Regions from separate parts of the Paenibacillus sp. GCM10027628 genome, predicted to be linked through region 2. Evidence: riboswitches for the same ligand, from Rfam matches in the RefSeq annotation. Region 2 holds a riboswitch; each other region holds the start of a gene.
The links. Region 2 has a riboswitch for cobalamin ahead of cobJ (precorrin-3B C(17)-methyltransferase). Riboswitches for the same ligand answer to the same signal wherever they lie in the genome.

Region 1: linked by a shared signal. The riboswitch ahead of nrdI (class Ib ribonucleoside-diphosphate reductase assembly flavoprotein NrdI) and the one ahead of cobJ (precorrin-3B C(17)-methyltransferase) in region 2 are both predicted to bind cobalamin.
Region 3: linked by a shared signal. The riboswitch ahead of ACFQZT_RS18630 (HoxN/HupN/NixA family nickel/cobalt transporter) and the one ahead of cobJ (precorrin-3B C(17)-methyltransferase) in region 2 are both predicted to bind cobalamin.

What each region holds. Positions count from the first base shown of each region.
Region 1 is NZ_JBHTHA010000001.1:265,345-268,622, reverse strand. Features, by position in the region: gene serC (3-phosphoserine/phosphohydroxythreonine transaminase) at 1-276, shown strand, start outside; cobalamin riboswitch at 1,399-1,607, shown strand; gene nrdI (class Ib ribonucleoside-diphosphate reductase assembly flavoprotein NrdI) at 1,800-2,159, shown strand; gene nrdE (class 1b ribonucleoside-diphosphate reductase subunit alpha) at 2,146-3,278, shown strand, end outside.
Region 2 is NZ_JBHTHA010000011.1:208,036-211,313, forward strand. Features, by position in the region: gene cobJ (precorrin-3B C(17)-methyltransferase) at 1-1,518, opposite strand, end outside; cobalamin riboswitch at 1,663-1,862, opposite strand; gene ACFQZT_RS12635 (hypothetical protein) at 1,906-2,136, opposite strand; gene ACFQZT_RS12640 (guanylate kinase) at 2,314-2,892, shown strand; gene ACFQZT_RS12645 (hypothetical protein) at 2,946-3,278, opposite strand, start outside.
Region 3 is NZ_JBHTHA010000026.1:17,693-20,970, reverse strand. Features, by position in the region: gene ACFQZT_RS18635 (hypothetical protein) at 1-793, shown strand, start outside; gene ACFQZT_RS18630 (HoxN/HupN/NixA family nickel/cobalt transporter) at 831-1,610, opposite strand; cobalamin riboswitch at 1,762-1,950, opposite strand; gene ACFQZT_RS18625 (YkvA family protein) at 2,006-2,389, opposite strand; gene ACFQZT_RS18620 (heavy metal translocating P-type ATPase) at 2,586-3,278, shown strand, end outside.

The DNA of each region.
Region 1 (3,278 bases), on a different contig from region 2:
ACTAGCCTGATCTATAACGCGATCGACCAAAGCGGTGGCTTCTACCGTGGCCCTGTCGATAAAGGCAGCCGTTCGACCATGAACATCACATTCCGTCTGGCTGATGAAGAGCTGGAGAAGAAATTTATCAAGGAAACTGAGCAAAACGGCTTCGTTGGTTTGAAAGGGCACCGCAGTGTTGGCGGCTTGAGAGCTTCCACCTACAACGCAGTTCCTTACGCTTCTTGTAAAGCACTTGCTGATTTCATGATCGATTTCCAAAAACGCAACGGATAATCGGATCAACTTCTTAACCTAAGCTATTCATGACTCCACCTGGTGGTCGTGGATAGCTTTTATTATCAATTAGGTAACTCAATATGAACCGAACATTTATGAATCCCTGAACACTGACTTCTTCAATAACGACCCTCGTTCGTAAATAAAGACTCTAATGACGCTAAAAGTATGAGGATTTCCAGCTTTGGATCGATTAGAGAACAACTTACCATAAATTACGAACAAGGTGCTCTAATTACAGACTTTTGTTCGTTGGAGCCCTATTTTATTGCGCTTTCAAAATTATAGCGTCAAACCAGTGCTCTAATAACGACCCTTGTTCTCTATATACTCGCTGCCCCCTAACAGCTGCCCCCTAACAGCTGCCCCCTAACAGCTGCCCCCTAACAGCTGCCCCTAACTGCTGCCCCTTAACTGCTGCCCCTTAACTGCTGCCCCCTAACAGCTGCCCCCTAACAGCTGCCCCCTAACAGCTGCCCCCTAACAGCTGCCCCCTAACTACTGCCCCCTAACTACTGCCCTCTATTTACTGCCCTCTATTTACTGCCCTCTATCTACTGTTCTCTGTATACTGCAAACTAACTACTGCACTCTATCAACTGCTCTCAGTGTGCTGCTCACTTTCTGTTCTCTATCAACTGCTCTCAGTGTCTATTCTAGTCCCAGCCTCCGCACTGCACTCAGCCACAGCACAGCACTGCACCTACTCTCTGTTCTGCAATCCCTCAGTTTTTCTCCCCAGGTCTCAATCCCTGATCTTTATTCAAGATTTCCTTAAACCACCCATGAAGACCATGTGCTTTACACTTTGCCATGAAGCAAAATCTGACATGAACTTTTACTTGGACAATTGGATGCAATTGGAATCAGAATTGGGTTGTTTTCTTGCTTGTATAAGTGTAAAATCAGCACTTCAAGCATGATTTTGCTCGATGTCTTATTGCCGTTCTGTACATTTGCAACATTCGACAAAAGCGAATTTTCAGCCAAAAAAAATTTCGAATTTGTGAAGTGCTTTCAGCCCGCGACCTTGCTGGGTTTTGGTATTTTTGGTGTGGGAATAGACCTTTTTCCTCATTGACAAACACTATATCTTGATATAAATTTGAATCTATCAACTACATATCGTTATGAAAAGGTGTTGTCACGTTTCAAAGGAACGTGGTGACCTAATAGGGAAAGTACGGTGCAAAGCCGGCGCGGTCCCGCCACTGTAAGGAAAAGCTTTTGTTCGAATAATCGCTGGTTTTGTCGAAATGATAGACGGCGAAGGCGAGCATATAGCTAAAAATCCGAGCCAGGAGACCTGCCTTTTCTTGTGACACACCCCTACGGCAGATAGGAAGGTGTCTGATTCCCACTTGCGCGACAAGCGTTTATTTTCGCATGTCTTTCTGTGGCGTATTCGGCCCTTATCCGTCCGAGTGCGTCATTTTTATTTGCGTATGTCACAGATGTTTACATAAGAGTTTCACAACGAATGAACGTTTAGATAGAGTTGTAAAAGGAGACGAGTCCCTATGCTGATTGCTTACGATTCAAAGACGGGAAATGTTCGCAGATTTATCGCCAAACTGCAAATGCCGGCGGTTCAAATCGAGGAAGCGATGAAGATGGACGAGCCTTTTGTGCTTGTGACATATACAACCGGTTTTGGTCAAATTCCACCGAAGGTTGCTTCCTTCTTAGAAGAAAATCACCCCAATTTGATCGGTGTAGCAGCCAGCGGCAATCGCAACTGGGGAGACGGTTTCGCCAAGAGCGCGGATACCATTTCAGCTTTATATGATGTACCAGTGTTAACGAAATTCGAACTATCCGGAACCAAAAATGACGTAGAACGCTTTGTACAGGGGGTAAATGCAATTGCGGCACATTGAGCTTAATAACCTATTAATGCAACGCGGAGCGGACGGTTTTTTCCAACTGGAGAAAGATAAGGAAGCCGTTCAAGTATTTATGGAGGAAGTTCATCGCAATAGTCTCACTTTTCCCGATACCTCTTCCAAAGTTCGTTATATGATCGATCATAACTACTATGAGGACGTATATAAGAACTACACAGAGTCGGAAGTTGAAGAGATCTATCGAGTTGCGCACGAGTCTTCGTTCGAATTTGCTTCTTACATGGCGGCATCCAAATTTTATACGGACTATGCGCTGCGCAGCGACGATAAGTCGGTGTATCTGGAACATTACCCGGATCGGGTTGCAATCGTTGCGTTGTATTTGGGACGCGGTGATGTACATACTGCACGTGCATTAGCTATATCTATGATGGAACAACGCCTTCAGCCGGCGACGCCGACGTTCTTGAACGCAGGCAAAAGCCGCCGAGGCGAAATGGTTTCCTGTTTCCTGCTGGAGATGGACGATTCACTTAACTCGATCAACTATGTGCTTGCGACTTGCATGCAGCTCTCCAAAATCGGTGGCGGGGTAGCGGTCAATTTATCTAAGCTTCGCGGTCGCGGAGAAACGATCAAAGGCGTCGAACATGCGGCTAAAGGGATTATGCCGGTGCTCAAGCTGATGGAGGATGCTTTCTCCTATGCGGACCAAATGGGCCAGCGTAAAGGCTCTGGAGCAGCGTACTACAACATTTTCGGCTGGGACGTTATGGAGTTCCTGGACAGCAAAAAGATCAACGCCGACGAGAAGTCTCGCCTGAAGACACTGTCGATCGGTCTCATCGTACCTAATAAATTCTATAAGTTGGCGGAAGAGAACAAACCGCTGCATGTTTTTGCGCCATATACGGTGTATCAAGCTTACGGCAAGCACATGGACGACATGGATTTAGATGAAATGTATGAAGAACTGCTGGCTAATCCGCGTGTGAAGAAAAAGGTCGTCATGAGCGCGCGCGACATGCTGGTCAAAATTGCGACAACTCAGCTGGAATCCGGCTATCCATATATGATGAACCGATCGAATGCGAACAAGGATCATGCGCTTAAAGAGATCGGAACGATTAAAATGTCCAACCTGTGCACGGA
Region 2 (3,278 bases):
GCCCTCTGCTACAGGCTGAGCAGGATGCGCACTCCGTCCGACCGTCTTACCTCCCAGGAACAGATCGAATTTCTCTTTGCGATAAACGATGCCGATATCCTGCTGTACTGCCCCATAACAAGCCATACCGCAGCCGTTAAAGCCAATTTTCAGCTCTTTGGGTACTGTCATATTGCCGATTCTTTGATGAATCGCTTCCGCATAAGGGATGGACTCTCCCTTTTCCAGGTTGCAAAAATCGCAAGCTTTAATCTGGGCCACATCGCCGATTGGGGATAATAATAGACCTTGCCTCTTTAACTCAGCTGTCATTCGTTCAGGTTGATCCGTTTTCACTCGAACAATAAGCTGATGATGCGGCGTATATTCAATGTCCCCACGATCTCCTATGATTTCACCTAGGGCAACTAATTGAAGAGCTGTCAGTTTTTTGTTCGCGATTCCGGGGCTTACCGCAAACTCAAAAATAGATTCAGTCGCCGTAAAAGGACGACCGAACACAGGCGCTGTTTGATGGCTCCCTTTGCTCACCAACTGCAAGGCTTCCATGGCCAACTGCAAGGAATTAGCAGGAGATGGTTGACCGGCTGCCGAAACCGACTCGGTATCACTCATTCCCGTCTCTTCTTCCCACTCTTCCCAGTCCTCATCAATAGCCAATGAATTTCCACTCGTTTGCAAAGTCTCCATCTGCTCCAAAGCCCATGGCTCTGCTTCCGCTTGCAATCTCTGATGTGGTTTTAGCGGCTGAGTATCTGCAGCAAGCGTATATTTCCGTTGATACCCTCGAGGTGTAATCATTAAACCGTCATAAAGCTTAGTGGCCGAATTTCCTATAATAATCGTCGTCAGCATACCAATGTCATGATTCAGCATGTCCGCAAGTGTTGTAACAACGACATGCTGTCGGTCGCGATATGCGCTTTTTACGATCCCGACTGGCGTTTGCGGCGAGCGATACTGCAGCAGGATACGCTGTGTCTCAACAATTTGCCTCGTCCTTCTTCCGCTTCGCGGATTATACAGCGCAATCACAAAATCCGCCATTGCCGCCGCCTCTACCCGCTTTGCAATGAGTTCCCATGGCGTCAGATGATCGCTTAGGCTGATCGTACATGAATCATGCATAATGGGCGCACCAAGAAGAGATCCGGCAGAATGCACGGCTGAAATTCCCGGAATGACTTCTACTTCTACGCCATCCTTTTGCGTCCATCCTTGTTCCATCAATACCTCATAGACCAGCCCGGCCATTCCGTACACGCCTGCATCCCCACTGGAGATTACAGCGACTTTCTTCCCTTGATTCGCTTGCCGCACAGCTTCTTGGGCACGGCTTACTTCTTCTGTCATACCTGTCCGCACAATTTGTTGATCGCTTAGCAATCCGGCTATAAGATCCACATACGTGTTGTATCCGATGATAATTTCACTTTCTTGTATCGCCTCACGAGCGCGCTTCGAGATATGTTCAAAACTCCCAGGACCAAAGCCAATAATAAGCAATTTACCCAACAAAAACCACTCACCCTTTCCACTTCATTTCAGAGCAACAAAAAAAGCGTTCCTAACATGGGTCATGTTAGAAACGCTTGGTGGTACATCATGTCGAAGCACACTGGAGTATCCGCTCTCTAACACTCCCTAATTCCTCGTAGGGCAAATGTGTTGTTGAACTAGGCAGGTCTCCTGACTTGGATGTTCTTCTCGCGCCTTCCCGGGTTTAGCCCAGTGGCTTCATGCAAGAAGATGCCGTAATAACGGCAATCTTTACAGTGGCGGGTCCGTGCCGGTTTTTCACCGGTCTTCCCTTTTAACTCTATGCAGCATTGACATAGAGCACCTAATTCCATACTTATGCAATTAACCTCATCCTATCATCTATCGAAAATCTTGTCCACGCTATTATTCGTAGATAGCTCGGTAGAGCCCTTCGATTAAGCTGGAGAAATTGCTTTGATCATAGGTGATTTCGGCAAAACTGACATGGATGACTTTGTTTGTCGTCTTTACAACAAAAAAGCTGTCTTCCGTGCGTTCAGGATCAATATACGTATAACATTCAACCTGCGTGCTTCCAGTCTTTTGTCGCAGTAATTCCGTTGCTTCCGTACTTAAATTTGCATATTTGGGCATCGTCTTTTCCTTTCTATCCAGTCATGACCTATCGCTATTATAACGTATTTGCGGCTGCTCATTCACCTGTATGCGAATCTCAGAACAAGCAGAAACCCATCCTTTAATTTCCTGAATATTCGTACTATAATAGTAGTGAGATAACGCTTTCAATTTAATCATGGAGGAGGATTTCGTATGAGCAGACAGGCAGCTGATGGATTGATCTTCGTGTTTACAGGCACAAGCGGTTCAGGGCGCAAAACCATTGCACGGCAAATAGCAGGCGAGCTTGGTTTTTCATCTGTTGTTTCGTATACAACCAGAACTCCACGACCCAAAGAAATGGAAGGAAGAGATTACAACTTTATCTCTCGTAAAGCATTTATTGACGCGGATATCGCAGGGGAATTTTTCCAAACGGCCGAAATTGACGGCAACTTTTACGGGACAAAAAAGGCGGACATCGAAGCTGCACTGCGGGAGAAAGGTCTCATTTATGTGATCGTGAATCGGTATGCCGCGAACAAGTTTAAGTATGAATTTGGCGATCGCGCTATCCGTCTCTTCATCTACGCCAACAAACAGACCATCATGGAGCGGCTTCTCGCGCGCAGTACACCAATGGATGTCATCGATCATTATATGAATCATTACATCGAAGAAGTTTCTTACCGGAAACAATGCGAACATGTTTTTGAAAATATGGACCTCCAAGATACGATCAACAAGGTCAAAACCGCCATGCTTTCCCACATTCCAACCACAACAAGTTAGTTTTCTTTGCATATAGGAAGAGACTCGGGGCAATATCCGAGTCTCTTTTTTGTTTATGATTTTTTGGTTGAAGCACCTTTCTTTTTCATGGCCAAATATCCGCCTAGCAAAGAAATAGGTATGATCACAATAAAACCGATGAGTTCATACCAAAGCGGGATATCGTGACTGGTCAGCATAGAATCAAACCCAATCGCAGCCGCAATGACCCCGATGATGGAAGCATTGAAAACTTCTGCCCGCTTCGCTACCTTAGCTGCCACATAGCCACCAAGGAACGTCCAAAATAAGCCGACCACCAGAAGCACCATTAATAAACCAACGTTCGAATAAATCTGGCTCAAATCCTTCTCATTCACTGGATTAGCAGCAAAATAAGCGCTGCC
Region 3 (3,278 bases), on a different contig from region 2:
GATTGTTTTTGTAACGGCTTGTTCCAAACAAACCGGACACAGTGGAATGAATCATAACGAACAGGAGATGGGACATGGAGATACGGTCTCAAAATCAGGACAGAGTAAAACAAGTGCTGAATGGACGATCAACCCTGAAAAAGCTAAAGCCAATACTGACACACGGATCACAATTCGAATACAAGATGAGACGGGGCATCCTATTAATAAGTTTGATATTAATCATGAGAAACAAATGCACCTAATTATTGTGAATAAGAAGCTGTCTTATTTTGAACATATACACCCTGAATACAAGGGGAATGGGATATTTGAAATTTCTACTAAGTTTCCTTCGGGTGGAGAATACAAACTATTTGCGGATTATGTTCCGTCTGGAAGCGTCGCAACCACCCAATCGAATTGGGTATCCGTAGAAGGTAATGAGGCTTTAGCGGATTCTATTAAACCGGATAAAGATTTGATGAAAACCGTTGGGGATAAGGAAGTTACGCTTTCCTACGATCATTTAATGGCGGGAAAGGATGTTAATTTGAACTTTCATTTCGTTGATACTAAATCTAAACAGCCCATTACAGATTTACAGCCATACCTGGGTGCTATAGGGCATGTTGTCATTATTAGTGAAGATACGAATGAATACTTGCATGTGCATCCAATCAATGAAACCGATAAAGGGCCGGAAGCGAAATTTATGACCAGTTTCCCCAAAAGTGGTGTATATAAGATCTGGGGACAGTTTAAAGAAAACGACAAGACCTTTATCGTACCTTTTGTTGTAAAAGTTCCTTGATGTGAACCCACCCCAAAAGGGGTGGATTCACTAAAGTTCAGAGTCCAACTTTGTTTCTCGTTTTAATTAAATAATAGCAACCTAACATAAATGCGAATATGATTACGCCTACGATCTCAAAATCCAACTCTGCCCAAGGGAAGAAGAACAAAAAGGCCTCATAGATCGAAACGCCATAAGCAAGAAAAACAATGATCCAACCCATTACTCTCGAAGCGGATTGTCCGATACGGCTCGATTGACTAAGCATGCGATAAGCGACAAAGGAATCAATGGTATCTGTGAGCATCATCCCGGCCATGAAAGTAATACCTAAAATAATCGGCATGTAACTCCCGGAATTGCCTGCGGCTATCGCCCAAACTGAGGTTTGACTGACTGTATCGGCAGCTAATGCGAACGCTCCGCCGATAAGAATGATTACAAAGGGATTCGTCGTTTCTCTGGCGGCACGTGGAATAAATTTACCCTTGATCCCCGCAACTTCAAAATCGCTGTCATTAGATTTTGTTCGAATCAGATTAATGACATTTAAAGTGCCAATTAAGAATAATGAAGCCACCGAGACCCATGTAACAAGGGTATCGAAATACTCAGGGAAGCTGAAGTTTTCAACGAACATTCCAAGTGTTATCGCGACGCCTGCCACAACTAAACCGTGTCCGAATGAAAACAGGGTCCCGACCCACCGGGCAGTAGGGCTGCCTTTTCGCCAATTGAATCTGGTTAAACCGTCAATACAAGCCAAATGGTCAGCGTCCAATCCGTGGCGTAACCCAAGAACAAATACAAGTAATATAAGTGAAGCGATTGTCATTAAAATTGGTCCTCCTCGAAATAAAATGATACTCAAGTCAAAAAAGCCCTACCTCTCAACATGAGGCAGGGCTATGCGCACGATTGAATAAAACGATTTATAAAAAACACCATCGTTTTCATTGCACACCACTCCTTTTCTCCGAAGGTAAACTGGGTGTAACAATTAGGTAGGTCTTCTGGCTCCCGAATCAACATTCCCTTCAGCCTTCCCCAAATTAGTTTGAGTGGCAAATTTAGAAGGTAACTCCTCGGTTACAGCGGCGGGACCGCTTGGGATTTTCACCCAATTCCCTGTTACTCTTTGTTTTCACAAAGACACCTGATTGTTATCTTATGAAGTTGTTCTAAAAGGAATTCTCCATTTCAATCATAAATCCTGCCTGCAGTCTATATCTATATGAATCTTTTATAAAAATACAGTGCGATCCATAGTGCAACCAGGACCCATATTACAATAAAAATTGAACCGGTGATCCAGTTAACCGGCTTTTTCTCCTTCATTCTTTCCTCGGCTTTTACTCTACATTCTTCAAGAACAAGTGGTGGAATTAATTTTAAAGCAAGGTATATGCCTAAAGGAACGATGATGAGGTCATCCAGATAACCGAGAATAGGAATGAAGTCCGGTATTAAATCAATGGGGCTAAAGGCGTATGCAACTACACATATTGTAAACACTTTGGCAAACCAGGGAACACGCGGGTCCTTGTAAGAAAGATATAAAACAATTAAATTTGACTTTAATTTTCTTGCTTGTTGTTTAAGTGCAGTAACCATTCCTTATACCCCATTAAGTTAGTTTATTTATCCACTTAAATGAACAATATCTCCATAAAGTATAATTGCTCCGTTGTAATTATCAACTACTCTTTGAAATAGCTGTGACCGTTTAGATTAAAACAAGCATTTTCTTGTCCCGTCCCCCATATAGTTGCAAGTAAGCGAGCATTATGGGAGGGGAGGTTGGGACGAATTGAAGGAAGAAACGGAGCTTCAGCAAGTCAGGCTTGAGATCGAAGGAATGACCTGTGCAGCGTGCTCGGCCAGAATTGAAAAAGTGGTCGGCAAACTCGACGGCGTTCGTGAGATTGCGGTCAATTTGACGATGGGGCGGGCCGCATTAACGATCGAACCGGAACGGGTCACGGACGGCCGAATTATCGAGCGGATTGAACAGCTCGGCTACAAGGCCAAGAAGCTGGAAGAAGGCGATAAGCGTGGGCAAGAGATAGCCGGTGTCGGAGTTCGGCTGACGATTGCCTCAATTCTAACAATACCGCTGCTTTGGGCGATGGTTCGCCATTATACATTCACTTCAGGCATTTGGATACCTGAGCTGTTCCTGCAGCCATGGTTTCAGTGGGTTCTGGCTACTCCTGTGCAGTTTGTTATCGGAGCGCCCTTTTACTTCAATGCTTATAAAGCGTTGAAAAACAAAAGCGCAACAATGGATGTGCTGGTCGCACTAAGCACGACATGTGCTTATTTGTACAGTCATTACATGACCATACACATGCTAAGAGAAGGCCAAGCGAATCCGCATGCAGTCTATTTTGAGACAAGCGCGATGATTATCACCGTCGTATTGCTTGGAAAATGGCTGGAAGCTTCGGCGAAGAAGCGAACGCTGCGGTCCATCCGGCAGTTGGAACAACTGAGACCGGAG